DNA from 3 places in the Paenibacillus sp. alder61 genome. Region 3 is predicted to be linked to each of the others. Evidence: a T-box and tRNA genes for the amino acid it is inferred to sense, from the RefSeq annotation. Region 3 holds a T-box; the other regions hold tRNA genes.
The links. The T-box of region 3 lies ahead of leuS (leucine--tRNA ligase). A T-box ahead of a tRNA ligase gene usually reads a tRNA of that ligase, here a tRNA-Leu.

Region 1 (10,850 bases), on a different contig from region 3:
CGGCCAAATCCAAGCTGCTGCAAGGGCTGGTTTTTGACCAAGAACTCAAGGACTTGATGGAGAAAGACGTGCAGCAATCGCTGCGGGACATCTCCAACCTGCAAAGCCTGTATCAAAAAGCTTCTTTTCAGACGGAAATCCCGGAATTCCGGCCCACACCTATTTTGGATAAAGGATGACAAAGCGATGAAAACGAATCCGATGAACTTGCCCCCCATGGACCAACTGGACCCTGTCAATGCGCTGAATATGCCGGAAACGTCGGACATGACTCTGGCGATGGATTTGCTAATGCGGGCGAAGGAAGGGGTCCGCAATACGGCTACCGCGCTGACGGAATCCGTCCTCCCGCAAGCGCGGGTGTTACTGCGGGGACAACTGCATCAAGCCATTCAACTGCATCAGGAAATCGCGGAGCTTATGGTGCGGAAAAAGTGGTTCCATCCCCATGACCTGCAGGAGCAGTATCAGCTGGACCAGCTTTCCGCCCATAAAACGGTACAGATTGCCCAAATGAAACTATATCCGGACGATACGCGCCGTATGGGGATGTTTGATCGTACTCCGGATGAGCATATGGAGGGAAGTCAAGCATGAAAGCCGTAACCTATCAAGGCTTGAAAAATGTGGCGGTCAAGGAAGTCCCCGACCCTAAAATCGAGAAACCGGACGATATGATCGTGCGGATGACCACAACGGCGATTTGCGGTTCGGACCTTCACTTGCTGCACGGCATGATCCCCAATGTGCATGAGGATTATATCATCGGCCACGAGCCGATGGGTATTGTGGAAGAAGTCGGTCCGGAAGTGACCCGGTTAAAAAAAGGGGATCGGGTGGTGATTCCGTTCAATATCAGCTGCGGCGAATGTTTTTATTGCAAAAATCAGCTGGAGAGCCAATGCGATAACTCCAACGAGAACGGGGAAATGGGCGCGTATTTCGGGTATTCCGGAACTACCGGCGGCTACCCGGGCGGACAGGCGGAATATTTGCGGGTTCCGTACGCGAATTTTACTCACTTTAAAATCCCGGAAAACTCCGAGATTCCCGACGAAAAGCTTTGCCTCATCGCGGACGCGATGACCACGGCTTATTGGAGCGTGGACAATGCCGGAGTAAAAGACGGGGACACCGTTATCGTTCTGGGCTGCGGTCCGGTAGGTTTGCTGGCCCAGAAAATATGCTGGCTGAAAGGCGCAAAACGGGTAATCGCCGTCGATTACATCGATTACCGGCTGCGTCACGCCAAGAAAACGAACCGGGTGGAGATCGTCAACGCGGGGGAACAGGACGCCACCGGAAGCTATCTTAAGGAGCTTACCAAGGGGGGCGCCGACGTGGTGATCGATTGTACCGGCATGAGCGGAAAAATGACCCCCATGGAATCTCTGGCTGCTGGAATGAAGCTCCACGGCGGTGCGCTGGGCGGAGTGACTACGGCAGCCCAGGCCGTCAGAAAGGGCGGAACGATCCAAATTACCGGCGTATACGGCGGCAGATACAACGGATTTCCGCTGGGGGATATTTTCCAACGAAATATCAATATAAGGACAGGTCAGGCGCCCGTTATTCACTACATGCCGTACATGTACGAGTTAGTCGATACCGGCAAAATCGATCCGGGCGATATTGTTACCCATGTGATTCCCCTCAGCGAGGCCAAACGGGGATACGAGATTTTCGATACAAAGACGGACGATTGCATTAAAGTACTGCTGAAACCTTAAGCTTGGAATGGAGGTAAAATCGAAGATGAGTTATGCGCTGCACGAAACGCTGGAGGTTCATGAGCTGGCCGCCTTCAAAACGGTATGTATGACCAAATCGAAAACGATGCGAGGCCTGGTTTCGGACGAAGAACTGAAGCGGATTCTCCAGGAAGATGCCGACGTTTCCGCCAGGCAGCTGGAGGAGCTGGAAGCGGTCCTGAAGCGGGCCGTACAATAAAGGAGGGGTACGGATTGAACATCTTGCTGGAATATTTCACCGGGATGAAATCGATGACGGATCAGATCATCGCCATGGACCTCTTGATCTCGGCCAAGAGCGGGGTCAGAAATTATGCGATGGCGCTGACGGAAGCGGGAACGCCGGAGATCAAGGAAATGCTGAGCAGGCAGTTGGAGGAAGCCATCGATTTGCATGAAAAGATCTCTCTGTACGTAATGGAACGGGGTTGGTACCATCCTTGGAATGTCAGCGAGCAAATCCGGCTCGATCTGCAGAATATCGAAACAGCCATGAAGGTGCCGAGCCTGGGCTGAAATCCATAAAAAACACCGCTCAAACCGATTGCTACCCGGCTTGAGCGGTGTTTATTCCGTAAATCAGGCATTCAGGTCGTGCAGGCCCGGGCTGTGTTCGTTCGGCAGCTCAGGCAGGATTGGAAGCGGATAGCCTTCCGGCGGGGCCGTGACCTCCAGGGTTCCGCCGTTTCGGCTAGGCGTCTGGCCGCTGAAAATTTCGCCGATTCGGGTCGGATCGAGCCGAAAGTTGAACTGGGCGTTATGGAAGCCCATATCGACGTATTTGCGGCACTCCGGATACTTGTTGATGTCATAGTTCGGCACGGGGAACAGCTTCCCCCAATGGACGCCGAGCGTCTCCAGCGCCTTGGCAAACGCGTTTTGGTGCGCGTTGTCGCGGACGATTAGAAAAGCCAGCGTTTCGCGGAACGTTTTGTTGGAGCTCATCTCGTAAATGCGGGATTTTTGCAGGACGCCGGTTGACTCCAGCACCAGGTTGTCCAGCAGATCGCTGATGAGGTTCCCGTGGCTGTATACATAGTTCCCGTTCCATGGGTTGCCTGCGGCATCAACCGGGAGCGAGCTTTGGGCCCCCATGATGAAATGGTGGGGGTTGGCATGCCTAACCGCTTCATCCAGCGGCGCACCATCGGCTCCGGCATTGCCGGGCATCGGTTCGCCCGAGCCGGTCAGCAGTTGGTTAATCGTGTGCTGAACCAATTCAACGTGGCTGATCTCCTCCAAAAACACCCCGCGGATCAAATCACGAAATGGTGTGGCATTCCCGCGGAAGTTGTTGCTTTGGAAGAAAAACTGCATCATCGTGCGCATCTCGCCGAAACGTCCGCCAAGCGTCTCCTGTAAGACCTTGGCAGCCTCCGGGTCCGGCTTGTCCGGAACGATCATGTTGATCAAATCCTCTTTATAGAAATACATGCGGCACCTCCTGTGAAATTTGGCACGGTCTATAGAGAAACTAAAGCTTTCCTAGTTTGTCTCCTTCTGCAGGAGTTATGCGAAAAAATCCCCCGAACCGTCAGCGGTTCGGGGGATTCAGGGGAGTCTTTTACAGCGACTTTCCTTTATTCACCAAATACGGAGGTGTTCCCGGCGTAGAATGCTGATGCGGGGCCGGAGGGGCCAACTCGGGTTGCTGACCCATCGCCTGCGGCTTGGCCACGTACTCAAAGTTTCCTGTTCCGTCGTACAGCGGGCCGCTCGCCCACCGTCCCATGCTGCTCTCTTCGCCCTCGGAGAAGTTCAGGAACTGGCGCGAGGCCTCTTCCACGGTCAGCTCCCGCGGGAACGAAGCCGGAGCGATCGGACCGTCCAGTTGCTCGATTTCCTCGATCGCCGCCAGCCACTGATTCTGGTGCATAATATCGCGCGCGATCATGAAGGAAAGCATCTCGCGTACGCCCGGATCCGTCGTTTGCTCATACAAGCGAACAACCTGGAGAAGCCCTTGCGATTCCGCGTTCAGATTGGCGCGGAAATCCGCCAGGAGGTTGCCGCTGGAGACGATGTACCGGCTGTTCCACGGGAAGCCGTTACTGTCCGTCGGCGTGGCGCCGAGCCCGGAAACGATAACGTGCTGCGGGTTCATGCCGCCGAGTGCAGCCCCGATCAGCGGGTCTTTGGCGGCTTCTTCCAACTGATCGGCAGGCGCCCCATCCAACAGCTGGGCGATCATCGTGCACAGCATCTCGACATGACCGATTTCCTCGGTGCCGATATCCAGCAGCATGTCCCGATATTTCCGGTCGGCCCGGCAATTGAAGCCTTGAAACAAGTACTGCATCATCACCGACATTTCGCCGAACTGCCCCCCGAGCACCTCTTGCAGCTTGCGGGCATAGGCCGGATCGGGTCTTTCGGGCTTGGCCTTGAATTGGAGTTCTTTAATGTGAAAAAACATAAAATACCTCCCTGATTCTTGGATGTTCCTGACGATTCCAGAAACCATTACCCGGGCCAACGGTTTTCAATCAGTTCCTCCTCGTTTTGCATAAAGGGACCCCTTTCCGGGAAGCTTACGAAACGTAGCTACTACAATCCAGGAGGTGCATCCTTTTGAAAAAGAGCTTGAAAACCTTGCTCGTAACGGCGTTGATCTCCAGCGCGCTCGCTTTGCCCGCTTCGGCTTACGGCACGACAGGCAGCGGCGCGGGCGGTACGACCGGAACCGGCGGGGGCAACATGACCGACAATACGACGGGCAATTATTCGACGAGAGGCCATTACACGACGAATAATGTTCGCGCCAATGCCGCCAATCGCAACGACGGCGTGGATTGGGGCTGGCTGGGTCTTCTCGGCCTGCTCGGCTTGGCCGGCATGCGCAGAAAAGAAACCGACCGCCGCTAATCCGTTTGGAGCAGCCGGCAGAAAAGGTCTCCTCGGAGGCCTTTTTTTGCTTGCACAAAAAAAAGAGCACCTCATTTAAGAGGAGCTCTTCGTCATTTCAATTACAATGCCGAGGACCGGGCTCGAACCGGTACGGTAGTCACCTACCGCAGGATTTTAAGTCCTGTGCGTCTGCCAATTCCGCCACCCCGGCAGGGAAATGTGGGAAAAATCCCGTAGGTATGATTATATACGTCTTTGCCTGGAGATTCAACCCCTTTTTTTATTCGTATTGGGACCGCCCCTGTGCTCCGCTTAAATTTCTGCGCTATGTTGCATACGGAATTCTCAAGGTAACCTGCGTTCCTTCGCCGACCACGCTATGGATGGTCAGTCCGTATGGTTCGCCATACATGAGAACCGCCCGATCATGGACATTTTTAAGTCCGTAACCTTTGGATGGGGATTGAAGTAAATAAACCAGCCGTTCGGACTCCACTCCAATGCCGTTGTCAGTCACCTTAAATACAATGCTCTGTTCTTCTTCACTCACCGAGAGAGAGAGCGTTCCGCCACCGTCTCCACGATTTTCGATACCGTGTATGATGGCATTTTCGACTAAGGGCTGGAGCATCAAATTGGGCATACGGCAAAAAAGCAGGGACTCCTCAATCCGGTAGTCCACTTTGAAATTGTGGCTGTGCATGATCAACTGAATATCAATATAAGATTGCACATTCCGTATTTCGTCCGAAACCGTGATCAGATTCTGTCCTTTATTAAGGGTAGTCCGATAAAAAGTCGATAAGAGCTGTGCCATCTCACTAATATCCGTCGCGTGGATCCGCAATGCCCTCCAATTGATGATCGAGAGGGAGTTGTAAAGGAAATGAGGGTTGATCTGCGCCTGTAGAGCCTTCATCTCGGCTTCCTTGCGAGCGATTTCCCCTACATACACGGTATTGATCAGGGCCTTGGTGTTATCTACCATATCCCCAAATCCGCGGATCAAATCGCCAATCTCATCTTTGGATTCGCTGGAGAAGACTTTAATGTCCAAATTGCCTTCGCCGATCAGCTTCATGCTTTTGTGCAGACGGTGGATCGGCAACATAATCCTACGGGAAAAGAGCGTGCCCGCCACAACAACGGCCGCGATACAGGCCGTAATCATGAACAGAACAATCAAGGCAATCCACCATGCGGACTTTGTAATCAGACGGGTCGGCTTATATAAATAGACATTCCATCCCGCAAGCGGGACAGCGGAAGACAACACGGTGTAGTCCCCTTCATTCTGAGGCAACGCCATGCTGACCGGATTGTTCGGATTCGCTCCTTTTGAGGAATAAACGGTGTTTCCGCTGGAGTCCTTTACGATAATTTCGGCGCCATGGGCTTGAAGGGGTTCGAAATTTTTAAATAGCTGATCGTAGTTAACCCGGGCAAACAGAATGTTGTTTTTGGGAGTTCTATGTTTCATACTGAGGATTCTGCGGGCGCAGTACAGGTTGTTCTCCCGGGCAAACCAGAGAACATCCACTGATTTTATCACCTTCGGGTACCAGGGTGTCCGGCTGATTTCCTCAATCGGAATGACGGTGTTTCCGTGTTGGGGCAAATTGCTCCCTGTATACAGCTTGATCTGCTCTACTCCGGGATTCAAGTAACGGGCGGTATAGAAGTTTTGATCGATGACATGGGTCAGCTGATAATACATTTCGTATTCACTGGTATAAGTATTGTTGGCCGAATTTATAATCTCTTGATTAAAACTTAAAAAGTTCATTAATTTATTGTAAACATCCAATTGATTGTTCACGGCCAGCACACTTTGCGTTAAGGAGGCGTTCAGATCGGCTTTGGATTGCTGTACTAAGAGTGACCTGGTTGCGGCGAAACAGAAACTTCCGAGCACGATGACGGGAATCATACTTACCAGTAAAAAAGAGAGCATGATTTTGGTTTGAAACCGGAAATCGCCGATTCTTCGTTTTAGAGCGCGCCATATCCGCATATTATTCCTCTCCCCGGCCTAACATCATCTACGATTCGCCTGACGGAATCTCTCGGGGGTTTGCCCGAAAAAATCCCTGAAATTTTGGCAAAAGTAAGAGACGTTTTGGAATCCCACTTGATAGCAGATGTCTGATACTTTTAGATGGGACTGCAGCAGCAAATCTTTCGCTATCTTCATCCGCACGTGTTTTATATACTTGTTTAATCCGTATCCCGTATGTTTCTTGAACATCGAACTTAAATAATGGGGAGACAGATGAACCCTTGCCGCAAGAAGTTCCAGACTCAAATCCTCACCATAGTGCTCCTCGATGTATTGCTTTACAAAGGCAATATCTCGATGTAAAAATTCCGAACAGCTGTATTGTTGTTCAAGACGTGCAATGGCCTCGAATAGGATCTCTTTGATCTCCTTTAACTCGTCGGCCTTGTACAGTTTTTCGATTTCCCGGCTTAACTCGGTTTCGGGGATAGGCGCGGAAGAAGTCATAATGTCCTGATACAGTGAGCTAAACATGTACTTGACATACAACTTCGAGAGTTGGAGCTGTTTTGCATATTTTTGGTAAAGTAATTCCGTGTTGGCTCTGACACCAAAAAAATCCCTGTCCGTCAAATCCCGGCGGATTTGGTTCAATAAATCATGATCCGAGAGTTCGGGCAGCCGATCATCGGAAACATAGAAATCAGTCTTGGCATCAAACACGAAATAATCCGGCGAGAAGAAGCGGTACTCCATCAGTTGGTCTAACTGAATCAAACAGGCCGACAACTCCGATAAATGGATGACTTCGTCATGAATAGCGAGATAGCAGTTCACTTTATATTTCTTCTGTACGCTGTTTCGGATATGTATGCCCAATTCCAGCAAGGAATTGAAGGATCGGGAGGGGAGCCGGGAAAACAGCAGCAAACTTTGACAATCATTCAAATTTAAGTAATCGCTACTCCCCTCTAATAAAGTCAGGATAAATTGCTCGAAATCCGGCTCGGCATCTTCGAAGAAGTTCTTCTCGAATTCCATTAAGATCGCTCCCTGATAATGATCGGGCAAATCGAGCGCAACTCCCTTCATGGAGGAGGGCATTCCCAAGCCGTTAACCAGATTAAACAGCACATGTTTCTTGACATAGCTTTGCTTGATTTGCGAAGTGATCTGAAGCTGGGCTTGGTGCGTTAGCTCGTCAATTACTTTTTGCAAGGAACTTTGAAATGCTTCCACATGAATCGGCTTGAGGAGATACTCGGAAACGCCAAGGGAGATGGCCGTTTTCGCATACTCAAATTCGGCGAATCCGCTGAACAGAATAACTTTCAATCCCTTTTGCAGGCTTAAGGCCTGTTTGGTCAGCTGCAGTCCGTCCATTAGCGGCATTCTCACGTCAGTAAAGAGGATATCCACCGGCTTTTTCTCCAAATAGGCGAGCGCCGCTCGTCCGTTTTCCGCTGTCTCGACCTGGAGGGGAAAACCCAATTCATGAATGAGAAATTCGATGCCTTCCCGTTCTTCACGCTGGTCATCTACCACCAAGATGCTTAACATTTCGTCCGTCCTTTCCGGCGCATGATTCCACACGCAGAATTTCATTTTGATTGTAACATGATTTGCATCGACTTTATGCGGCAATTCGGCAAGTTGCCTAAAGTGAGTTATATATTTGCATAAAACACAATTTATTTGCGTTTACGGTGTTGTGACGGGAGTTCTACAATAAGGGCATGCAAGATAACATGGATGTTGTTCTTTGAATTGAAGGGGGTATTAGGTAATGAAACCTAAATTCAAGCAGTCCGTTTCCATTTTGTTGACAACGCTTTTATCTGTTTCCCTCGCCGCCTGTCAAAGCCCCAATTCCGCCGGTACGGCTGAGGAATCCGCGGCCAACTTGAATGATCCGGCATGGAAGAAAGCCATGACGACACCGTATGAGCCCTATCCCGAAACTGTCGTTTACACAGTTGGGCAGACAGCAACCAGCTATACGTCGCTTGCGGGGACCGTCTATGAGAAGGACACTGCGACCGACAATGTGTGGACGAGATATTTTAAGAAGAAACTCAACGTGCAGAATGAGGTTGCTTTTGAAGCGAATGACGGGACGGATTACGTGCAAAAGGTCTCGATGGCCATTGCCGGAGGAACGATTCCTGACATTATGGTGGTGCCCGATCAGGCCACCTTGCAGCAGCTGTATGAGAACGACTTGATTGAGGATTTGACGGACGCCTATAACAACTGTGCCAGCGACCGGATCAAGGAGATCTACGACTCCTATGGAGGCCGCGTGCTGGAGAGCGCCAAGTTTGACGGCAAAATCATGGCCCTGCCGACTACCGAAATTTCACACGGTCCGGGCGTGCTGTGGCTGCGCAAAGACTGGATGGATAAATTGGGTCTCTCCGAACCCAAAACGATGGAGGATGTCGAGCATATTCTTACCCAGTTTATCGAGAAGGACCCCGGCGGCAATGGAGCCGGAAAGACGGTCGGTCTGGTGGTCGATAACGAGAATGTCGCCGGCATCTCCGGGGGGCCCTATGAATTGAACAATATTTTTGCCCTGTATGGCGCCTACCCGAAACAATGGATCAAGGATGACAGCGGCAAGGCAGTATACGGTTCCGTACAGCCCGAAATGAAACCGGCCCTGGCCAAAGTGGCGGAGCTATACAAAAGGGGTTTGATTGATCGGCAATTTGCCGTACGGACATCCGACGACCGAAAAGCGCTGCTAACGAGCGGAAAAAGCGGTTCGTTCCTGGATAACTGGTGGGGAAGCTGGACGGTGGCCGACACGCTTAAACTGAACCCGGATGCGAATTGGGTTTCCTATGTGGCTCCCCAGTCGGAAGATGGCTCGGTTACGATGTTTACCGGCAATCCTTCGAGCAGTTACCTCGTGGTTCGGAAGGGGTTCAAGCATCCCGAAGCTGCTGTGAAGATGGCCAGCCTTCAGTTCGATTATCAGCGTTATCTGGAGAAGGACCCCGCTGTTTTGAAGGAGTTCGAGGACTACAGCAGCAACAATATCGGAGGCTCACCGCTAGCCATGAACATCGACTACTATGATGCGTTTTACCGGAATGTCGGAATTTTTGAGGAAGCGCTCAAGACGGGGGACAGCAGCGAATTAGTAAGCAACCTTGATCAGAACGCCTTTCGCTCCTACAAAAAGTATCTGGACAGTGTGAAAAACGGAGAGAAACCGGACCCGATTGCCTGGGCCGGCTATACTTCGAGCATCCTCACGGCCAACCTGGTCAAAAATTCAAAGGTGAAGGAGATCAACCCGGTCTTTTTCGGAACAACCCCGTCCATGGCCTTGAAGTGGCCGACACTTACGAAGATGGAGCTTGAAATGTACCTGAAGATCATTACAGGTGAGCAAACCCCTGACGCATTCGATAGTTTTGTAAGCAGTTGGGCAAAAACCGGCGGGGACACGATTACCCAAGAAGTCAACGAAGCGCTCGCCTCCAAATGATGCTGAAAGAGATGATTGTTGATGAAGAACAAAAAAGACCAAACGGCATTTCACCTGATGCTCGCACCGAGTATGGTATTCCTGCTGATATTCTCTTTCCTTCCGATGTTCGGTATCGTCATGGCTTTCCAGAATTACATCCCGGCTAAAGGGATCGGCGGTTCGCCTTGGGTGGGGCTCGATAATTTCAAGTTCATGTTTCAAATACCCGACAGCAAGCAGATCTTGAACAATACCATCATCATCGCTGTATGGAAAATTGTTGTGGGCACACTGGTTTCAATTGTATTCGCCTTATTGCTAAATGAAATCCGGGTGCGGTTCGCCAAGAAGTTTATGCAGACCGTGGTTTACTTGCCTAATTTTCTCTCCTGGGCCGTATTGGCCACCGTCGTGATGAACATCTTTTCGTATGAAGGGCCGGTTAACGCCGTATTGGGCTGGTTCGGACTGGATCCGGTTTTGTTTATGGCCAGCAATCACTGGTTTAGGCCGATGCTGGTGCTGACCGATGTGTGGAAAGGGTTTGGATACGGGTCTATCATCTATCTGGCCTCGTTGACGGCGATTGATCCGGGACTTTATGAGGCGTCCTCCATCGATGGAGCCCATCGGTTTCAGCAATTGTGGCATGTGACCTTGCCCGGTTTGATGCCTACCATATTGCTGGTTACGACTTTAAATTTGCCAAACGTGCTCAATGCCGGGTTCGACCAGATTTTCAATCTCTATAATCCCCTGGTTTACGAAA
Region 2 (10,850 bases), on a different contig from region 3:
TAAAACAGGCCGGAATCAGCCCGGTCCGAAGCGACCAGCGCTCCGGCGGGAACGCCGCGGCTGGCGGACCAGGAGTTACCGCTGTTGTTGGAGTAGTACACACCCCTATCGGAGGTGCTCCAGACGAGATTGTCGCCGCGGGCGGACAAGGCGATCTCGCCCCCGCCGGAAGTCCCCGGCGGCTCGCTATTACCGGCATACCAGTTCGCGCCGCCGTCGCGGGAATAGCCGATCGCCTTGGCGTTCGGGGCATCCGCGCGATTGACCGAAGCGACGCGGACGATGAAGCCGGGATCGAGCTCGGCGTAATCCATATCCGCCGTCCCGCCGGGATTTGTGAACATTTTTGCCGGCGCTTGATCCAGATCGTCATGGCGGAAGCCGGTCACGTCCAACATTCCACTGAGCAGATGAGCGCCCGATGGCGGGCTGATCAGGGCCGTCACCGACGTCTCTTCAATTCCCTCGGCCATCACTTCTAAATCGATTTTACCGCCTTGATCCCAGTCCGTTAAATTGGTTGTCCCGTAAATGGTCGCCCCCGTTCCGTACATCATACGGTCGGAATTAAACGGATCGATTTCCAAATCGCCAATCATCCAGCCGAGCTTCGGGCTGATTTCCGGCGGTGACGGCTGATTCTCGAAATCGAGCCAAGGCGCGGCGGAAATGTCGTGGTTGTAACGCAAAGCACGGCCCGGATAACCGTTCCAATCCCAGATACGGCTCCAGGTCACTCCGCCGTCGGTGCTGCGGAAAATAATCGCGTCGGGCCACCAGGAGTTCAACGTAGCCACCATAACGGTTCCGGGCTTCCTGGCATCGACGGCCAGCCCGCCGTATCCGTAATAATTGTCTTCACTGCCGCTCGGAACGGGGCTGATATTCGTCCATACCCCGGTGGAGGTATTCAGCTTCCACACCTCGCCCTTTGTTCCGTCGTACGGCCCGGCGCCGTTGCTGTATGAAATATACAGATAGCCATCGGAAGCAAGTACGCCGTGATGCGGCAAATACCCGGTCGGCTGCCCCGGCACCGCTTCCCAGGTCACCCCTTCATCCGTCGATCGGTAAACGCTTTCATTTTTGTCCGCAACGCCGACATAAATCGTACGTGTGGGCTGGCCGGGCGAACCGGCGGATGGATCAAAAGTAATCCAGGCGATCCCGACGATATCGCTTTGGTATTCATTGTCTGGATTCTCTACATATGTGCCGGGATTCGGAAAGGCGTTTACTTTGCTCCAGGTCGCTCCATAGTCGCTGCTTCTCCACAAACCGTTACCGCTGCGGGCGCCGAAGTAAAGGATGCTGTTCCGGTTCGGATCAACCGCCAGCCGTTCGCCCATCGACCGGCCCGGCATATTGCCGCCGACCTTGAACGGCAGCTCCGTCTCCTCCCAGGTCTCACCGCGGTCGGCGGAGCGCAGAATGCGCCCGTTATGCGGATCCCAACTGTTCGTATACGTGCCGACTGCGAGATACAGCCGATCCGGATCAACCGGATCCGTAGCGAGCGCGTCGACGCCGCTTTTGCTCCAATCGTCCATACCTACCCAGGCAAGCAGTTGCTTCCAAGCGCCGGTGTTCTGATCCCAGCGGTAGGCGCCCCCGATGTCCGTACGAGCATAGATGAGGTTGGGTTCGCTGGCGTTGAATACGATGCCCGGTATAAAGCCGCCGCCCCCTCCGGTCTTCACCTGCTTCCACACGTAAGGTTCACTGGCCGTAAGTTCGCCGGCCGCCGCCCGCACTGGCGACGCGAAGCCGGAATACGAGGTTCCGGCGATCATAAACGCAATCGCCAGCACGGCTAGTTTTTTAAACCGATTTTTTCGCTTCCCCATTAAACAACCTCCCTTATAGTTATTGGGCTATCTCCTGGAGTCTCGATCATTTTCGGGTACAAAAAATAAGCCAATTATCGTTTTTGCGCATCCCACCTTTACCGAATATCGTTTCTGTCATCCCCCGGCAGCTTGATTCTAGATTGTTTAAATATTCCAGTTATAGATTACCTTATATTTACATATAATTCAATCTACTATATTAATTTAATATATTACCATTTTGAACAAAAAAAGATTTGCCCCGGGCCCTATCGGCTCAGAGCAAACTTATTTTGAGGATTATCTCGCTTTCAGCTGTAAACAGGTCCGCATCGGCTGCCGTTATCGCTCGAACTCGCGGACAGACCTGGCCAGTGCCGCGAGTTTCCCGATCCCGATACGGATTTGCTCCTCGTTTGCGAAAGAATAGCTGAGCCTGATTCGGGATTCCAACTTGCGCAGGGGATCGCAGATGATTCCCGGCACGAAGCTGACCGAATGACGGAAGCATTCCGCCAGCAAAGCGTCCACCGACAGCTCAGCGGGCAGCCGCAGCCACAGGTTGAGGCCGCCTTGCGGGCTGCCCCAGCTCCAGCCGGTTTCGGCCAGCGCCCGCTCCATCGTGTCGCGGCGGATTAACAGCGCGGTGCGTAGTTTCTCCAAGTGCTGTTGCAGCCGCGCGGATTCGAAACAGTGCAGGAACAATTTCTGATTGACCAGCGGCGTCCCATTGTCGGCCAACGATTTGGCGGTAACGAGCGGCTCCATCACCGAGGGCCGGGCAACCGCGGCGCAGATGCGCAGGCCGGGGGCCACGTATTTGCTGAAGCTGCGCAGATACACGACCCAGCCCTCCGTGTCGAAGGAGAACAGGGGCGGGGGCGGGGGCGCGTCAAAATAAATGTCGTGGAAGGCATCGTCCTCGACGATGAGGCAGCCGTTCTGTTCGGCCAGTTCGACCAATTGCTTGCGCTGCACCGTCGGAACTGTGTACCCGGTCGGATTGTGAAAGGTAGGGTTCATATAGAATAACCGCGGCTTATGGCGAATCATCAGTGTTTCCACCTGCTCCAGATCGTAGCCGTCTGGGTGGATGTCCACAGGCAAAAAGCGTGCTCCCTGCTGGCGAAAAATATCGAGGGCTGCGCTGTAAGTCGGACGCTCCACCAAGATCCAGTCCATCGGGCGCAGATAAACGCGGGAGAGCAAATCAATCGCCTGTTGGGCACCCGTCGTGATCATGATCTCGTCGGAGGTGGCCAGAAAGCGATGTTTCCGTAGAAAGTACCGGCTTAACAATTCGCGCAATTCCTCATCCCCTTGAACGGACGAATACGTGCCTAGCAACTTAGGATAACTGTCGAACACCTGCTTCACGTATTCCGACAAGAACAAATTGGGCAGCAGCGTCGGATCAATCAGTGCCTGGGAAAAGTTGTAAGCGGACGAAACCCGGTGAATATCTCCCAAATGATTTCTCAAATATGCGGGCACACTTAACCGCGTGTTGGTCCGGTCGTTGGACCCCGTATCGCCGCCAAATGGATTGCCGCTGACATAATAGCCGGATTTCTCGCGAGCGTATACAATCCCGTTCTGCTTCAGCATCTGATAAGCCCGCAGAACAGTCAGCCGATGGATATGAAATTCCTTGGCAAGTAACCTTACTGAAGGCAACTTGTCATGAGCTTTCCATTCTTCCCGTTCAATCCGGTCAATGATGTAATCGTAGACCCGCCGAAACAACAGCCCGGTGCTATCTCGCGGACGCAGTGCTTTGCTCATCTATTTTTCCTCCTTCTTCATACGACTGCACCGCGTGCACCGCATTTTTCCTTGCTCTACAGCACATTTTATCCCAACTTCTATAGATACAGCAATCTGTTCTAATATACGTCGTCTGTTCTATTCCCGGCCGTGTATGATAGGTTTTAACAGCGAAAGGGGAGAAAACAGCGTGATCATTTTCAATTATATCGTCGTGTGTCTCGTGTTCGGGACTACTTTTCTGGCTATCAAGGTGGGGATGGATGCCGCTGCGCCGCCGTTCTTCTCGGCAGGGACCCGGTTTCTCGTTGCCGGTCTGGTGTTGTATCTGTTGATGGTTCTGCGAAAAAAAGCCAGCTTCACTCTATTTCTCCGTAAGGAGATGCTGCTTTCGGGGATCGGTCTGACCTTCGGTACCTTCGCTTGCTTGTATTGGGGCGAGCAGTACATTTCTTCAGGTATCGCCGCCGTTCTATCAGCGACGGGGCCGCTGATCATCCTCGTTCTGCAGGCGGTGCTGTTGAAGCAGAAAGGGGGCCCGCTGTCCGTGATCGGGGTCTTGGTCGGATTGGCCGGGGTCGCTTTGCTGGTGCTGCCTAGTATAACAGTATCTACCGGGAAGTGGTGGGTCATCGGCTGCCTGGTCGTGTTGCTCGGCGAAGTGTTCTATTCTGCGGGTACGCTTTACTCGAAGTGGGTCACTGAGCTTCTTTCGGAAGTGTCGCCAATTGCGCTTAATTCGGCTCAGATGATCTACGGCGGGGCGCTGCTGCTGCTCCTGTCCGCTTTGACTGAGCAGGTGGAAATCGGCAATATGCTACGCCCGGCAGCGCTGGGGTCGCTGCTTTATTTGATTGTGTTCGGTTCGATGATTGGACATAGCTTGTTTTACTGGCTGGTGGCCAAGACGAATCCCGTATTTCCGTCCACCTGGCTATACGTTTCTCCGCTGATCGCGCTTACCATCGGCGCGCTGTTCTATGGTGAAAGCGTCAATTGGGTATCCGTGGCGGGAGGTGTCACGATTATTGTCGGCACGATTCTTACCAATTGGGACAACCTTAAGCCTCTACGGGCTTACCCGTCAAAGGTAACAAAAAATGAGCGAGATCCATGCTAATGGATGTCCGCAGATTTCTTCAGTTCAAGTGATGAGCAGCACTTACAGATTCCCAATATGCAAAAAGCCCCTGAATTATCCGCAAGGACAATTCAGGGGCTCTTTCATTCTTATCGGATGCGGTCGAGAGGACTCGAACCTCCACGGGGGGTTAGCCCACACGGACCTGAACCGTGCGCGTCTGCCAATTCCGCCACGACCGCGTTTTCGTTGTGCTGAATTCGCAGCAACGAAATTTATAATATCATGCATCCGCAAGAGAGTCAACAAGCAAATTAATCGGCCATTAATGATTTGACGATATCGTACCGAAAGTTGGCCGCCGCTTCGACCTGCCGGAACCCTTCCTGCAAATACAGATTTTTGGCCCGTTCGTTCTCGGCATTCACGCATAGCATCGCTTGAGAATAACCGCGCTCAACCGCAAACGCCATGGCGGCTCTCAGCAGCACTCTTCCGAGCCCTTTTCCTTGGTATTCGGGAAGAAGTCCAAGCGGCCCGATGTTCATGGTCGGCGCCCCCTCAAACTCGTCATCCGCCCCGCGAACGATGCCTACGGCACGTTCCCCATGGTACAGCATCAGCATTCCGCCCTTCAGGTTATCGTCTTCCGCAGCCATTTGCGCCACCATTTCCGGAGTGACCGGCATTTCATTCCCTTTTAGCTTGGCGAAAGCCGCATTGCGGACCTCCGCCCATGCCTCCTCATCCCGCCCGGCTCGAAAAGCTTCCAGCCGATATCCGTCAGGCACCCGGAAAGTAGGCTTTTCCAAATCGTGATGAGCCAAAATAAAGGCATACCGCTCCAGCTTGAAATCCAATCTCTCCAACAGCTCCATCGCTCTCACTTGCAGGGTCGGCACAAAAATAAACAGCTGGTCGAGCCCTTCCCCGTGCCGCACAATCGACTTCAATAGTTGCTCGTATAGCGTTAGGTCCTCCGCTTCGGTATGAAATATCCGGAACCTTCCCCGGCGCCCCTTGCGGTGATAAGCATCCTTGATGAGCGAGGCCGCTCCAACGAGGTCCCCTGCCGAATTCAGCGCAATATAAGTAGGATGGTCTTCATGAATGGCAAAGTCCCGCAAATCCTCTTCATATAAAAACGAATCATCCACGTCCTTCCGGTGCTTTCTGCAATAGTCCAAAAACTCCCCAAGCTTCTCCATACCCAATGCTTCAACGCTCATATCCTTCATCATCCGACTCCGTCCTTCCCGGTCAAAGCTATTAAAAAAACTCCAGATCATCTCTGGAGTTTACAAGGCGGTGTATGATGCGGTCGAGAGGACTCGAACCTCCACGGGGGTTAGCCCACACGGACCTGAACCGTGCGCGTCTGCCAATTCCGCCACGACCGCGTTTTTTCGTTGTGCAGGAAGCGCAGCAACGAAATTTATAATATCATGTCTTCTTAAAAAGAGTCAATACATATTATTTTTAATTTTATTATCCCTGCATTCCTCAGGCGTCGCCAATTTCCGTATCTCCTCGCTAAGCCTTTCGTTTACGGGGTAAACACTCTCCAAAAAGTTCAATATCGCCAGCGCCGATTCCGGGACGTGCTCATAACCGAGCAGCATCCCGCCTAAAAGGGTGGCAAAACGCGGAAACCTTTGTTCAAGTCTGCGTTCGTTCCCGAAAGGATCCGGGAAATGATCGTTTTCTTTTTCAATCAGATGTAATACGGATAAGATCGAACCGATCGCGCTTCCCTGCACAAACCGGAGCGCGGACAATTTTTCGCCCCTGGCAAACCGGCAGAGGCCGACATACAGATTGGTTAAAGCTTCATTGATCGCGTAAGCAAGCTCCTCCTGTCTTGAATCGGGGATCAGCCTGTCATTCGCAAGGGGAACTTCAACTTCCTCCTTTCGCGGATGTTTCCAGACGATTCTTCCGCCCCGATACGGAATGTTATCCAGCTCCCTCGCCTCAAATACCGCGTACTCCCCATAAATGCCGTCCCGGAACATGATCTTGTGGCCGTCCACCGTGTTCATGAACGAATAAGCCAAAGGATAAACGTCCTCCAGCCAATCCAGGTTGTTCAAAAATCGGGCTTTACGGCCAGGCTCCACGATCACAAAAAAATCCAGGTCCGAATATTCGTCCAACCTTCCCAACTCCGACCCGACCGACCCCAAGCCCAGCAGCAGCAAGGCGCCGTCCTTCCCTTCCAGCGAGTTTCCGATTTCCTCCAGCCGGTTCAGCAGCAGTTCCCGTCTTTTCATGTGCACCAAGCAACCTCCCTTTCATTGACAAAATAGAAAGGGCCCACCCTCGCATGAAATACGAGGATGAACCCTTGGGTTACATTGCCTTCAATTTATAACAGAAATATCATAGCGTATGAAGAATGTCAAGTAATACATATCAGCCCCTTAAATGGAATTCGGGAATGAGTGATGAGGTTATCTCACCTTTACCGTCATTTCCAGTTCTTTTATCTCTTGTTTCACGATCTCGCCGTTTTCGTCCAGTTTAAACGCTCCGCTTGTTGCGCCCGGCTCCGCGTATTCGGGTTTGAAGGCCTTCATCGTAATCGACTTCACGTTTTTTCCCAACGGGCCGAGCAGGCAATTGTAGTACATATCGCCGGCTTTGTTGTTCTCGTCGGTACCAAAGCTCGAAAGATCATCCAACCGGTTGCCTTGATCATCCACAAATTCATACATGAAATCGGAAGGCTTGCCCTTTTCAAAGCCTTTCTCGATCAACTGAATTCGGGTTGAGGTGGAGGTTGCGTTTAATTGGCTCAGAACAACGGTACGACTGCCCAATTTTTTACTTACATTCGGCTTCAAGACAATCGGTTTAGCCGTGCTTTTTTGCATCGAGAGGTCAAAAGTATAAGGCTTATCCACACCTTCCAGGGTGATCTTCGCCGTCAGTTTGAACTTGTTCGGGAAGGTATACTGTTGTCCGCCAAGCCAGGAGGGGTCGGACATTTGAAGGACAGCCTGATCCGGCGTATTTCCCTTAATCTTCCTAAAGGTCGGTCTTTTGCTCATCGTGCCGCCCCCCAGTTCATAAATGTCTTTTCCGTCAATGAAGATCCGGATATCTTTGATTGCGCCCTTCTCCCAAAGCGTATCCTGGGTCTTTTCGTCAAATTTGGAGTCGGTGATACCGCCGACCAAATTTTTGCCGCTGCGTTTCAGGGAAATTTTAATATAATTTCCGTCATAGAACGCCTCGCTCACACCGAGTGTAATGCCGTTCTGCGTAAGCTCCGCCGCTTTTCCCGCCTTCTGCGCCGCGGCGCTGTAAGCTGCGGAAGCCTTTCCGGCCGCCGAAGCATGGACGTCCGTTGCTGCCGTCACCCATCCCGCTCCACCAAGAAGCATCCCGGCTAGTGCGGCGGTGGTCATCACCTTATAAACCTTCTTCATCTTAAAATCCTCCGATTCACGTAATTTCAATTCAACTACTTCACCTTTACCGTCATTTCCAGTTCTTTTACCTCTTGTTTCACGATCTCGCCGTTTTCGTCCAGTTTAAACGCTCCGGTTGTCGCTCCGGGTTCCATATATTCGGGTTTGTAAGCCTTTAATGTAATTGACTTCACGTTTTTTCCCAACGGGCCGAGCAGACAATTGTAGTACATATCGCCGGCTTTGTTGTTCTCGTCGGTACCAAAGCGCGAAAGTTCATCCAACCGGTTGCCTTGATCATCCACAAATTTATACATGAATTCGGAAGGCTTGCCCTTTTCAAAGCCTTTCTCGATCAACTGAATTCGGGTTGAAGTGGAGGTTGCGTTTATTTGGTTCAGGACGACGGTACGACCGCCCAATTTTTTACTTACATTCGGCTTCAAGACAATCGGTTTAGCCGCGCTTTTTTGCATCGAGAGGTCAAAAGTATAAGGCTTATCCACACCTTCCAGGGTGATCTTCGCCGTCAGTTTGAACTTGTTCGGGAAGGTATACTGTTGTCCGCCAAGCCAGGAGGGGTCGGACACTTGAAGGACAGCCTGATCCGGTGTCTCTCCTTTACCACCAAACATGGCCGGTCTTTTGCTCATTCTGTCTCCACCCAGTTTAAAAAAATCTTTGCCATCAATAAGGATCTGGGTATCTTTGATTGCGCCCTTCTCCCAAAGCGTATCCTGGGTCTTTTCGTCAAATTTGGAGTCGGTGATGCCGCCGACCAAATTTTTGCCGCTGCGCTTCAGGGAAATTTTAATGTAATTTCCGTCATAGAACGCCTCGCTCACACCGAGTGTAATGCCGTTCTGCGTAAGTTCCGCCGCTTTTCCCGCCTTCTGCGCCGCGGCGCTGTAAGCTGCGGAAGCCTTTCCGGCCGCCGAAGCATGGATGTCCGTTGCTGCCGTCACCCATCCCGCTCCACCAAGAAGCATCCCGGCTAGTGCGGCGGTGTTCATCACCTTATAAACCTTCTTCAACTTAAAATCCTCCGATTCACGTAATTTCAACTCAACTACTTCACCTTTACCGTCATTTCCAGTTCTTTTACCTCTTGTTTCACGATCTCGCCGTTTTCGTCCAGTTTAAAGAGTCCGCTTGTTGCGCCCGGTTCCATAAATTCAGGTTTGTAGGCCTTTATCGTAATCGACTTCGCGTCTTTCTCCAGAGCACTCAGCACATAATCTTCGTACATATCGCCGTCTTTGTTGTTCTCATCGGTGCCCATTCCCGAAAGAGTTTCCAGCTTACGCCCTTGATCATCCACAAATTCAAACATGATGTCGGAAGGCTTGCCCTTTTCATAGCCTTTCTGAATCAACAGAACACGGGTAGAGGTCGAAGTCAGATTCAATTTGCTAAGGTTATAAGTCAGCTTGCCCGATGTTTTCGTTAAATTCGGCTTCAGGACTATCGGGGATCCCGTGCTTTTTTGCATCGCCAGCTCAAAAGTGTACGGTTTCTCCACGCCTTCCAGGGTGATCTTGGCGGTCAATTTGAACTTGTCCGGGAAGGCATATTGTTGACCGCCGAGCCAGGAAGGATCGCTTAATTCAACGATAGCAGCGTCTGGCGTAGGTCCTGGCCGCCAACCCAGGCTCGGTCTTTTGCCGAGAGATTCTCCACCGATCGTATAGATGTCTTTGCCGTCAATAAAGATCTGAATAGCTTTGATTGCCCCCTTCTCACGGATATATTCCTGGCTCTTTTCATCAAATTTGGAGTCGGTGATACCGCCGATTAGTCCCTGACCGCTGCGCTTCACCGAAATTTTGAGGTAATTCCCGTCATACAGCGCCTCGCTTACCCCAAGCGTAATCCCGTTCTGCGTTACCTCAGCCGTTTTTCCCGCCTTCTGCTCCGCGGCGCTGTAAGCTACGGAAGCCTTTCCGGCCGCCGCTTGGGCGTCCGTTGCTGCCGTCACCCATCCCGCTCCGCCAAGAATCATTCCCGCCAACGCGGCTGTCGTCATCACTTTATATCCTTTTTTCATTTTTTAAGCCCTCCAGATTTTTTAATTTTGAAGATCATATAATTTTTCCAATCCGGTCCGATCCACCGGGATAGTGATTTCCAGTTCTTTTATATAATTTTTGATAATTTCGCCGTCAGAATCGAGTTTGAATCTTCCCGAAACCGCCCCCGGGATCTCCATCTCAGGCAGGAACGCTTTAATTGTTACCGATGCCGGCACATCGGTAAATCGGTCGAACAAAAATTCGCTGATCATTTCGTTTTCGCCCTTGAATACCCCCACGCCGCTCACATGATCGAGTTCCCTGCCTTGATCGTCCCAAACCTCAAAGATCAGATGATGTCTTAAAAGCCTGGCCGCTTTATCACTGGATAGGACGCTCAGCCTTACTTTGGTTGTGATCGGGGTGAACTGGATTTGTTCAATCGTAACCTTGTTTCCTTTCCACTCCCTTGTATCCAGGGGAGATAGCGCCAGCGTATCCGCATTTTTACGAATGGGAAGTTCAAAAGCAAAGGGCTCGGAAATGCCCTCCAGCCGGAATTCGATATTCAACTGAAACTCGTCCGGTAAAATGGGGATTTCGTCCAATGTCGGAAAAGCGGTCAGTTCGTAGATGGCTGAATTCCGGTCGGGAGTCTTCTCCCCCCCCCAGTGGAGTTTTCTTCCGCCCCCAAAGTCATAAATCGATTCCCCATCGATATATACGTCAACCGAATTAATCGCAC
Region 3 (10,850 bases):
CATAAAATACGTATCCCAATCTTTACGATGATCCGGTATCATCCCTGCCATTACTCCTGTTCTTACAGCCCGATATGAGGCCTCATTTTTTCCAGCATTTTCTCGCCGATTCCCTTGACGTTGGTCAATTCATCCACCAACTTAAACGGCCCGTGTTCATTCCTGTAGTCCACGATCGCCTTCGCCTTCTTCTCGCCGATGCCGGGAATTTCCTGCAATTCGACGGTTCCGGCGGTATTGATGCTGATCAGCCCGTTTTGCACAAGCGGTTCCGGTTCCGTTTCGGATCTGGCTCCCGCGCCCGGTCCTCCGGCCGCGACCGGATTACCCGGATTTGAAACGGCGCCATTTCCCGGTAGGGAACCCGCCGCCAATCCGTCTGTCGATCCGGGCGGCTTCGTTGTGCCGGGCTTCACGGCCGCATCCGGCTGATCCGTACCTCTACGGCCGGAAGCTTCCTTGTCGTCCTTGCCGGCTGCCGCCTCGGCCTTCTCTTCCGTTCTCGCCGACCTCGTCTCCGCTTTCACCGAGAGCTGCGTTCTGCTCGCGATCGCCGCTTCGACGCTTTCGTTTAACGGCGTCCAGCCTTCAATCCCGGACGGACGGCCCGGTCCGAGCGCCAGGAACATCAGTCCCGCCCCGATCACCGCCGATATGACCGCCGTCATAGCATATCCCCTCTTCAACCCGAAACACACCTTTCCGTTTCTTATATGAATCATGTTCACGCCGAGGTTATGGTCATGAAGATCCCATCAAGGTGCATATATATAAATAGGTTGTGCATAAAAATGGTTGCGCACGGAAGGGGGAACCGGGATGAAAGTGGCCTTCATCGGAACAGGATCCATGGGAAGCTTGCTGATCGAAGCTTTCCTGCGTTCCGGTGCGCTGCACCCGCATCAGATTTGCGCCAGCAACCGCTCCAAGCCGAAAGCGGAGCTGCTGGCGAAACGGCATCCCGGACTTCGCATTACCCATTGTAATGCGGAAGCCGCAAACGGGAGCCATATCGTCTTTTTGTGCGTGAAACCGCTCGATTATCCATGCGTCGTCACAGAGCTGACGGACGTATTGAACGAGGGGCAAATCGTCGTGTCCATTACAAGTCCCGTGGGGATTGCTCTGCTGGAAGGACGCATCCCTTCCAAGGTGGCTAAAATCATCCCCAGCATTACGCACTCTGCCCTGGCCGGAGCCTCGCTCTGCATTTACGGCAGCCGCATCCTGCCCGAGGACCGGCTGCTGCTGGAACAGCTCATCTCCTCGATCAGCCTGCCGACAGCCATCCGGGAAAGCGAGACGAGAATCGCCTCGGACATCGCCAGCTGCGGTCCCGCCTTCATCGCTTTTATCCTTCAGCAATGGGCGCAAGAGGCGGCGAAGCTCACGGGAATAACCTTCGACGAGGCGGTCAGGCTGGGTGCCGAGATGCTGCACGGCACAGGCAAACTGTTGACCGAGGGCGGCTTTACGCCGCAGGAACTGCAGCGGCGCGTCGCCGTCCCGGGTGGCGTCACCTCCGAGGGTATCACCGTGCTGCAAAACGGATTGCAGGGTGTTTTTAAACAGCTCATCGAAGCGACCCACCGGAAGTACGACGATGATCTTGGACGGCTCGATCTTCTGTTCGGCGCGAAGCCGGGTAGCGGCGCCGACAAGGAAGCTTAGCCGACGACGATGTTCACCAGCTTGCCGGGCACGGCGATCACTTTGCGGACCGTCTTGCCTTCCACCGCCTGCTTCACGTTCGGAAGGGCAAAGGCATGCTCCTGCATGGCCGCCTGATCCAGATCCTTCGAAATCTTCGTCCGGTCGACGATTTTGCCGTTGACCTGGACGACGATTTCCACTTCGGCGTCCACCGTCCAAGCCTCGTCATAAGTCGGCCACGGTTCGTAGGTGACCGTCTCGTTGTGGCCGAGACGCTCCCACAATTCTTCCGCCAGATGTGGCGCCAGCGGGGACAGCATCTGAACGAAGTTCTCCGCCGCCGTTTTCGGAACGATATCGGTCTTATAGGCTTCATTGACGAAAATCATCAACTGGCTGATCGCCGTGTTGAAACGCAACGCTTCGAAATCTTCCGTCACCTTTTTGATCGTCTTATGCCAGGTCCGCTTGAACTCGTCGCTGCCTTCGCCGTCCACAATTTTCGCGTTCAGACCGCCGTCCTCGCCCACAAACAAGCGCCATACGCGGGACAAAAAGCGGTGAGTCCCTTCAACGCCGTTGGCGTTCCAAGGCTTGGTCGCCTCCAGGGGTCCCATGAACATTTCGTAAACCCGCAGCGTATCCGCCCCGTACTCGTTCACAATTTCGTCCGGATTGATGACATTGCCGCGCGATTTGCTCATCTTCTCATTGTTCGTGCCGAGAATCATACCTTGGTTGACCAGCTTGTGGAACGGTTCTTTCGTCGACACGACGCCGAGATCGTAGAGGACTTTATGCCAGAACCGCGCATACAGCAAGTGAAGAACCGCGTGCTCGGCTCCACCGATATACAGATCGACCGGCAGCCATTGCTCCTGCTTCTCTTTGGAGCAAAGCTCCTTGTCGTTGTGCGGATCGATATACCGCAGGTAGTACCAGCAGCTTCCCGCCCATTGCGGCATCGTGTTGGTTTCCCGGCGCGCCGGCATCCCCGTTTCCGGATCGGTCGTGTTCACCCATTCGGTCACATTGGCCAACGGGGACTCTCCGGTACCGGACGGCTTGATCGCGTCCACATCCGGCAGAACGAGCGGAAGCTGATCTTCCGGCACCGGCTTCATCGTGCCGTCTTCCAGATGAAGAATCGGAATCGGCTCGCCCCAGTACCGCTGGCGGCTGAACAGCCAATCGCGCAAACGGTAGGTTACTTTGCCTTTTCCCTTACCGTTCTCTTCGAGCCAAGCGATCATTTTCTTGATCGCCTCTTCGTTGCGAAGTCCGTTGAGGAAGTCGGAGTTCACATGCGGTCCGTCCCCGGCGTATGCCTCTTTGGTCAAATCGCCACCTTCCACCACTTCGATAATCGGCAGGTCGAACTGCTTGGCGAATTCGTAGTCGCGTTCATCATGACCCGGAACGGCCATAATCGCACCGGTCCCGTAACCGGCAAGCACGTAATCCGCAATCCAGATCGGCAGCTTCGCCCCGCTTACCGGATTTACGGCATAAGCGCCGGTGAAAACGCCGGTTTTCTCCTTCGCCAAATCGGTACGCTCCAGGTCGCTCTTGCGCGCGGCTTGGTCTTGATAGGCCTGCACGGCTTCACGCTGGGCGTCCGTCGTAATCGTTTTGACCAGCTCATGCTCCGGTGCAAGCACCGCGTAGCTGGCCCCGAACAAGGTGTCCGGGCGCGTCGTAAACACGGTAAGCGAGTCCTCGTGCCCCTCGATCGCGAATACCACTTCCGCACCTTCGGATTTGCCGATCCAGTTCCGCTGCATATCCTTGATGCTTTCGGACCAATCAAGCTCTTCCAGATCCTCAAGCAAACGCTCGGCATACTCCGTAATTTTCAACACCCACTGGCGCATCGGCTTCCGGATGACCGGATGTCCGCCGCGCTCGCTCTTGCCGTCGATGACTTCCTCGTTGGCCAACACCGTTCCGAGGGCGGGGCACCAGTTCACCGGAACTTCGGCCACGTAAGCCAGGCCCTTCTTGTAAAGCTGGATGAAAATCCACTGCGTCCATTTATAGTACTCCGGGTCGGTCGTACTGATCTCCCGGTCCCAATCGTACGAGAAACCGAGCGATTTGATCTGGCGCCGGAAGTTGTTGATATTCTTGACCGTGATATCCCGCGGGTGCTCGCCGGTATCCAGGGCGTGCTGCTCCGCAGGCAGACCGAAGGCATCCCAGCCCATCGGATGAAGCACGTTATACCCGCGCATCCGCTTGAAGCGGGATACGATATCCGTAGCCGTGTAGCCTTCCGGATGGCCTACATGCAGCCCCGCGCCGGAAGGGTAAGGGAACATATCCAACGCGTAAAACTTCGGTTTTCCCTCATCTTCTCTCGTTTTAAACGTTTTATGGTTCTCCCAGTAAGCTTGCCATTTCGGTTCGATGCTTTGGGCTTGGTAAACGTCGTGTGGCACGTTTTTGTCCGCCATAATGTAATCCTCCCTAAAATCATTCATTGTCAAATATATCCTGTGCAGAATATAAAAAAACCTCCCGATCCATAGCGTATCATCGCTAGGGACGAGAGGAAATTCCCGTGGTACCACCCTAGTTAGCGTCGGACATGCTTTGTCGTTCGCTCCCTTTACACCCTTAACGCGGGTAAGACGATGATGTTTTGCATCATAACTCCGAGGCGAGTTCGTCTTCAATCTCCATCCGGCTTTCACCAAGCGCCGGCTCTCTGGGGTGGCAGCATTGAAAACTAATATTCCTCTTCAATGTTTAATTCATTTTGCAGTTAAATCACCATCCATTATATAAAACCAAACCGCCGCCGTCAATGGGGCCGCAACGAAACGAAGGTCCGTAAAAAACATGAAAAACCCCCTTTACAGTTTGTTGGAAAAGAGTATAATTTATTAATGTTTCCACCATTTCATTTTCGTTGCCGAGACGTGGCTCAGCTTGGTAGAGCGCTTGCTTCGGGAGCAAGAGGTCGCAGGTTCAAATCCTGTCGTCTCGATTTCTGTAATTATATATAAGGCTTCCTCCCTGCACGATGCGTTTGGGTCGAAGCCGCCTTGCATATGAAGAAGACAACTGCTTTAGGGATGTTTGATCCCGGTAAGAGTTGTCTTTTTTTTGTCACAAACTAAATCTATGGTTCATGCAGAGCAATGATTCAATGCAAAAAGGCGAAGCCTGGGGCTTTGCCTTCATTACGAATGTATGGCAACTCATTCCTCAAGCAGCCACTCCAGCGTGTTCAATGCGTCTTCCCGGCCAGCGATTCCCCAAGCGGACTCCAGTCCCTCGCGAAGCTGATCCAGCGGGACTTTGAGGTGGAGGATGCGCGGAGATTCAACGCGGTACAGGGCAAGCACTGCCCCGTAAGCAAGCAAGCGCCGTTGTTCCTCGGGCAGGCCGTAATGGCTCTCCAGCCGTGCGTTCTCCTTCCGCGTGTTGGTCACAATCCGTTTGCTGGCCGCAAGATCAAGCCGAGAACCACCAGTACAAACAGACCTCTGATCACGCCGAGAATGATAAGTGAGATTTTCACGTTTGCGTTTCACCCATCCTTTTTTTAACAGGGAGGTCCTAGGCCCTTCCAACAATCAACCTCCTATACCATTAATCAGAAATGAATGAGCGGATTTTTATAGCAAGCAGCTTGTTACGAATATTGCCAGAACCCGGCGACCGGACTGCTAAATTCACGATCACTAATTATCTGGGCAAACACGTACATTGCACCAAAAGAGAAAGGATAACTAAATTTCCCGTCAAGCAAGGTATCAGGATAACCATCCTCATCCACTTGGAATAAAAAATCAAATCCATCTTCGGCCAGCCCCGTAAAATAATAGTTTTCATCCTGAATGAGCCCAGGAGTCCCGCCAAGTTTGATTAAAAACGATTGTTCCGCGGAGTCCTTATCCCCCATCAGATCTCCACCAATAATTGAATGCTTTATAAGCCCCGGATGCGAATAGATTTCGCTCGTACTTTCTTTCGAGATGGGGTGGTCAAATACTTGAATCGAACAGTTGGGATAAATATTGTTCTCTAAATACTCATCGTATTCTTCTGGAATAAAAACGGAAATCATGCGTTCAGGCCGAAAAGGATGAACCAAGCTTAAATAAAAATAATGCTTAATTCCGTTCCTGTTTACCGTTTCAGTCTTATCGTCAAAGAACATCGGTGCTTTTCCACCAATCCAACCATGACTCTCTTCTGTACACGGACTTGCTTGAGCTTGAAAAATCATACAATGAGTTCTGGCTGCAAAAAGTTCCTTGAAATTGTACATGGGCATTTTATGAAACCCTGTTGTCGAGGCGGACAAGACCTGAATCAAATGCCTCAGCTTCTACAGGATTCTTCCCCCTCTCTCCTCAATAATAGAAAATAGACGCGTCTAGCAACTGCAGAATTCCGACATCCGGAACACCTCTCGTTCAAAGTGCCAAAGTTTACGGCATAGCGTTTATTTATGCATATCGGAAAGATTGCCCTTTTATCTCGCGGTAGAGTAACATAGTAGCGAGGTGATCGACGTTATGTATACATTACTCGCACTCGGCGGAATCATGATGTTCCTTGCCGTGGCGCTTGGCGCTTTCGGCGCGCATGCATTGAAGCATAAGCTGACGGGAGATCGGGCAAAAACATATCAAACCGGTGTCCAATATCATTTGGCCCATAGTTTGGGGCTGCTGCTGCTGGGGAGCCTTGCGGGGCAAAGCGCCGATCCTTCCCGGTTGATAACGGCGGGATGGCTGCTTCTAATCGGTGTAGTGCTATTCTCGGGCAGCCTGTACGCCTTGAGCATATCGGGCATCCGCAAACTCGGCGCGATCACGCCCCTGGGCGGCCTGTGCTTCCTCGCAGGCTGGGTGATCGTAGTCATCGCCGCTGTAAGCGGGTAGGCTCTGCGGGAAGAATAGCAGTCAAAAAGGATCGGGGACCGTTTGAGAATGCGCGCCCCGCCGCCGGATTTCTAACGGACGCAATAGCGGCTATTTAACACTTTTAGGCCGGTTTGCGATTCTAACGGACACAGTAGCCGCTATTTCGCAAAACCCCCGCCCTTTTAGGGGCGGAGGACGCTAATAGCCGCTATTATTTCCGTTAGATTTCCGAAACCGCCATTTATCGCAGAATAGCCGCTATTATTTCCGTTAGCCTCCGCTGCTTAGGAAGCGCGGGAGTGCCGGGATCCGTTTGAGACCCCGCGCCCCGCCGCCGGATTTCTAACGGACGCAGTAGCGCCTATTTCGCACTTTTAGGCCGATTTACAATTCTAACGGACATAGTAGCCGCTATTTCGTAAAGCCCCCGCCCTTTTAGGGGCGGAGGACGCTAATAGCCGCTATTATTTCCGTTAGATTTCCGAAACCGCCATTTATCGCAAAATAGCCGCTATTATTTCCGTTAGCCTCCGCTGCTTAAGAAGCGCGGGAGTGCCGGGATCCGTTTGAGACCCCGCTCCTCGCCGCCGGATTTCTAACGGACGTAGTAGCGCCTATTTTGCACTTTTAGTCCGGTTTGCCATTCTAACGGACACAGTAGCACCTATTTCGCAAATTCCCCGCCTTTTCGGGGGCGGAGGACGCTAATAGCCGCTATTATTTCCGTTAGATTTCCGAAACCGCCATTTATCGCAAAATAGCCGCTATTATTTCCGTTAGCCTCAGTTAGCATCCGTTAGCATCCGTTAGCATCCGTTAGCATCCGTTAGCCTCAGTTAGCCCCTGTCAGCCCCCATTAGCCTCCTTTAGCCCCCGCTGCCTAAGGAGCGCCGAAGTGTCGGCTTCCGGTTGTGGCCGCATCCCCCGACAAACCCGGATGCTTACCAAAATAGACCGCCGCCTGCATTGAACCGCGCCTCCAACTGTTGGATGATGCCTAACAAGCGGGGCGCGCTTGATAAAGACAGCGGTCTAATTAAACTGCCGACGCTATCGGCATTTTACAGATCCGGTAAAGCCCAATCGATCGGCCCCAAGCCTTGTTCCCGCAGAAAGTCGTTGGTCTGCGAAAACGGGCGGCTGCCCAAAAAACCGCGATGCGCGGAAAGCGGACTCGGATGCGGGGAGCGAATGACCTTGTGGCGGCGGCGGTCGATAAAGGCGCCTTTCTGCTGGGCATAGCTCCCCCAGAGAATAAACACGAGCGGTTCAAGACGCTCATTCAGCTTCATCATGATCGCGTCCGTGAACTGTTCCCAGCCGAGGCCTTTGTGCGAATTAGGCTGCCCCTCGCGCACCGTGAGCACGGCGTTCAGCATCAACACGCCCTGCTCCGCCCAATGCAGCAAATATCCGTGATTCGGAGCCGAAATCCCGAGATCGGATTCCAACTCTTTATAAATGTTTTGCAGCGAAGGCGGGATGCGAACCCCCGGCATCACCGAAAAGCTGAGCCCGTGCGCTTGCCCCGGTCCATGGTAAGGATCCTGGCCAAGGATTACCACTCTCGTCCGCTCATAAGGCGTCAGCTTCAGCGCCGAGAAAAGCAGCTCTTTGGGCGGATAGACCGTATGCTGCTTGTACTCCCTGGCCAAGGCGTATCTTAAATCCTGAAAATATGGCTTCTGCACTTCTTCCTGCAAAACTTCATCCCAATCATTACCGAACATGTCGTTTCCAACCTCCCGTTGAACCTCTCTAGTATTCAATTCTAGCGAAGCCGGCTGAATCTAGCAAACACAAACGGGCCGGACCCACTCCCGAGGCTTAGGTCGAGGCTTAGGTCGAAGCCTATGCCTTAGCCGGCTCAGCCTTTTTCTGCTTGCGGTATTGCAGCGGAGAGCGGCCGGTAATCTTTTTAAATACCCTGCCAAAATGAGCGATACTGTCAAATCCCGCCTCCTCGGCGATTTTCGTAATTTTCCAATCCGTCCGGACCAATAGGGCCTGCGCCTCGCGAACCCGCACGTAAGTTAAATATTCGACCACGGTAAACCCGGTTGTCTGCTTGAAAATCCGGCACAAATAAGTGGTGCTGATAAAAAAGCGCTCCGCGATTTCCTCGAGCCTAAGCGGCCCGGCGTAGTGCCCGTTCAAATATTCGACGATCCGGTATACCCGCTGCTGCAGCTCCGTAAACTCCGGCTTTACCGGCTCCGCCTTTCCCTCCCGAATCCGGCTGAGCAGGATTAGCAGTTGGATCAGCAACGTTTGAAGGTACGGCATCCGCCAAAGCTGCCCTTCCTTTTCTTCCCGCAGCATCAAAAACAGCAAATCGGCGATCCGCCCTTGTTCCTGGACACTCGGCCGCAGCAAATAACTTTCGCCCCCAAACAAAGGAAGCTGTCCGGGTCCCATCTCGACGAAAGGCCGAACCGAAGCATCATCGAAGTTGATCAGAATCCGTTCGTGCGGGTTCCGGCCCTTGCTGGTTGTCCGATGAAGCTGATTCTTATGAATGAACACGACGTCTCCCGCCTGAAGGGCGTAGACCCGGTCATGGATGTAATAGAACCTTTCTCCCGATAGCAAGTAATAGATTTCATAAGTATCGTGCATATGGCTGAAGTCCATATCGAACGAACCGGTACGTTTCATTTTTTCAACACTTAACATCGGCACATGTACCATCCGTGTCATCCTCCGCGTCCGCATAGGATAAAATAGGCATACTTTTTGACCGAATAAGCAGGAAATGTTTAGAAATTTGCATTTTAAATACTATATGATAGATCCAAGTTTATGTAAATGGAGGGATGGTCTTGGGAAAAAAGAGATACGCGATCGTGGGAGTAGGCGGTAGAGCGGAATTCTTTTACAGCGCGCTGGCAACGGCTTATAAGGAAACTACGGAACTGGTCGCCGTCTGCGACGTCAACCAAACGCGTATGAATTATGCGAACGAGCTGTTGAGAGACAAGTACGATTATTCCCCTGTTCCAACCTATAAGGCGGAGCACTTCGATTTGATGATCCGGGAGCGGAAACCGGACGTCGTCCTCGTTTGTACGATGGACCGCACCCATCATAAATACATCATCCGTGCTATGGAGCTGGGCTGTGATGTGATCACGGAAAAACCCATGACCGTCAATGCGGAAAAATGCCTGGATATATTCGACGCAATCGAGCGAACGGGCCGGCAATTGCGCGTGACGTTCAATTACCGGTACGCGCCGCATAACACGAAGATTCGGGAATTGATCATGGACGGGGCGATTGGCGAGGTGCTGTCCGTCAACTTCGAGTGGCTGCTGAATACGGAGCATGGAGCCGACTATTTTCGCAGGTGGCATCGCGATAAACGCAACAGCGGAGGCTTGCTCGTCCATAAATCGACCCACCATTTCGACTTGATGAACTTTTGGCTCGCTACAAAGCCCGATACGGTTTTCGCGATGGGGGACTTGAGATTTTACGGGAAGGAAAACGCCGAACAACGGGGAATCACGCAATTCTACCAGCGTGCCTACGGAAGTCCGGCCGCCGAGAACGATCCTTTCGCCCTGCATTTGGACCGGAACGAGCATTTGAAGCGAATGTACCTCGAAGCCGAGCATGAAGACGGATACCAGCGCGATCAGAGCGTTTTCGGCGACAATATCAGCATTGAGGATACGATGAGCGTCATGGTGAAATATAAAAATAAAGCCGTTATGAATTACTCGCTCAACGCCTACATGCCGTGGGAGGGATTTATCGTTGTATTTAACGGAACGCTCGGACGCCTGGAGGTGCGCGTTACGGAGCAATCCTATGTCAACTCCGGCGGGAAAAAGGAGAATGAGGGCGCGCTCGGGGGCATCCAAATGATCGTTTATCCTCATTTCAGCGAGCCGTATCGGGTAAACATTGAACAAAGCGCGGGCGGCCACGGCGGAGGCGACCCCCTCCTGCTTCGGGACCTGTTCGGCAAAGCCGAGCCCGATCGGTTCAACCGGGCGGCTTCCCATATCGACGGCGCCCTGTCCATCATGACCGGCATCGCCGCCAACCGGTCCATGCAAAACGGGCAGCCGGTCAAAATCGACGAGCTTTGGAAAGGCTGAAACTAAGCGATCTACCTCAAAAAAAAATAGACCGCCCTCATCCAAAGGTTGCGGTCTATTTCTGACTGTCAAGCCGTAAAGCCGCCGCCCTTAAAAGCGGCTATTGCATCCGGAACCGTGTTAGCCGCACGGTTCCTTTTGCATTGTTCGTATCTTCTAACCAAACTATACCACGATTGGATCAAAATAAAAAGCGGCCCTCATC

Region 1: it has a tRNA-Leu gene. The T-box ahead of leuS (leucine--tRNA ligase) is inferred to sense a tRNA for this amino acid. The anticodon was not compared.
Region 2: it has a tRNA-Leu gene. The T-box ahead of leuS (leucine--tRNA ligase) is inferred to sense a tRNA for this amino acid. The anticodon was not compared.

What each region holds. Positions count from the first base shown of each region.
Region 1 is NZ_JAIUDG010000018.1:118,921-129,770, reverse strand. Features, by position in the region: gene LBW89_RS19240 (spore gernimation protein GerQ) at 1-179, shown strand, start outside; gene LBW89_RS19235 (spore coat protein) at 187-597, shown strand; gene LBW89_RS19230 (zinc-dependent alcohol dehydrogenase) at 594-1,730, shown strand; gene LBW89_RS19225 (hypothetical protein) at 1,756-1,950, shown strand; gene LBW89_RS19220 (spore coat protein) at 1,965-2,267, shown strand; gene LBW89_RS19215 (manganese catalase family protein) at 2,331-3,185, opposite strand; gene LBW89_RS19210 (manganese catalase family protein) at 3,316-4,167, opposite strand; gene LBW89_RS19205 (WGxxGxxG family protein) at 4,323-4,616, shown strand; tRNA gene LBW89_RS19200 (tRNA-Leu) at 4,724-4,809, opposite strand; gene LBW89_RS19195 (sensor histidine kinase) at 4,924-6,612, opposite strand; gene LBW89_RS19190 (response regulator) at 6,637-8,157, opposite strand; gene LBW89_RS19185 (extracellular solute-binding protein) at 8,384-10,099, shown strand; gene LBW89_RS19180 (ABC transporter permease) at 10,121-10,850, shown strand, end outside.
Region 2 is NZ_JAIUDG010000001.1:158,052-168,901, forward strand. Features, by position in the region: gene LBW89_RS00620 (X2-like carbohydrate binding domain-containing protein) at 1-1,847, opposite strand, end outside; gene LBW89_RS00625 (PLP-dependent aminotransferase family protein) at 2,172-3,614, opposite strand; gene LBW89_RS00630 (DMT family transporter) at 3,787-4,716, shown strand; tRNA gene LBW89_RS00635 (tRNA-Leu) at 4,835-4,919, opposite strand; gene LBW89_RS00640 (GNAT family N-acetyltransferase) at 4,992-5,918, opposite strand; tRNA gene LBW89_RS00645 (tRNA-Leu) at 5,994-6,077, opposite strand; gene LBW89_RS00650 (hypothetical protein) at 6,141-6,950, opposite strand; gene LBW89_RS00655 (DUF5643 domain-containing protein) at 7,131-8,111, opposite strand; gene LBW89_RS00660 (DUF5643 domain-containing protein) at 8,147-9,127, opposite strand; gene LBW89_RS00665 (DUF5643 domain-containing protein) at 9,163-10,140, opposite strand; gene LBW89_RS00670 (DUF4179 domain-containing protein) at 10,162-10,850, opposite strand, start outside.
Region 3 is NZ_JAIUDG010000006.1:82,584-93,433, reverse strand. Features, by position in the region: gene LBW89_RS07920 (deoxycytidylate deaminase) at 1-42, opposite strand, end outside; gene LBW89_RS07915 (ComEA family DNA-binding protein) at 63-668, opposite strand; gene comER (late competence protein ComER) at 820-1,671, shown strand; gene leuS (leucine--tRNA ligase) at 1,668-4,109, opposite strand; T-box leader at 4,194-4,410, opposite strand; tRNA gene LBW89_RS07900 (tRNA-Pro) at 4,572-4,645, shown strand; gene LBW89_RS07895 (DUF1266 domain-containing protein) at 4,860-5,093, opposite strand; gene LBW89_RS07890 (hypothetical protein) at 5,297-5,983, opposite strand; gene LBW89_RS07885 (DUF423 domain-containing protein) at 6,186-6,554, shown strand; gene ung (uracil-DNA glycosylase) at 7,598-8,266, opposite strand; gene LBW89_RS07875 (helix-turn-helix transcriptional regulator) at 8,388-9,227, opposite strand; gene LBW89_RS07870 (Gfo/Idh/MocA family oxidoreductase) at 9,359-10,645, shown strand.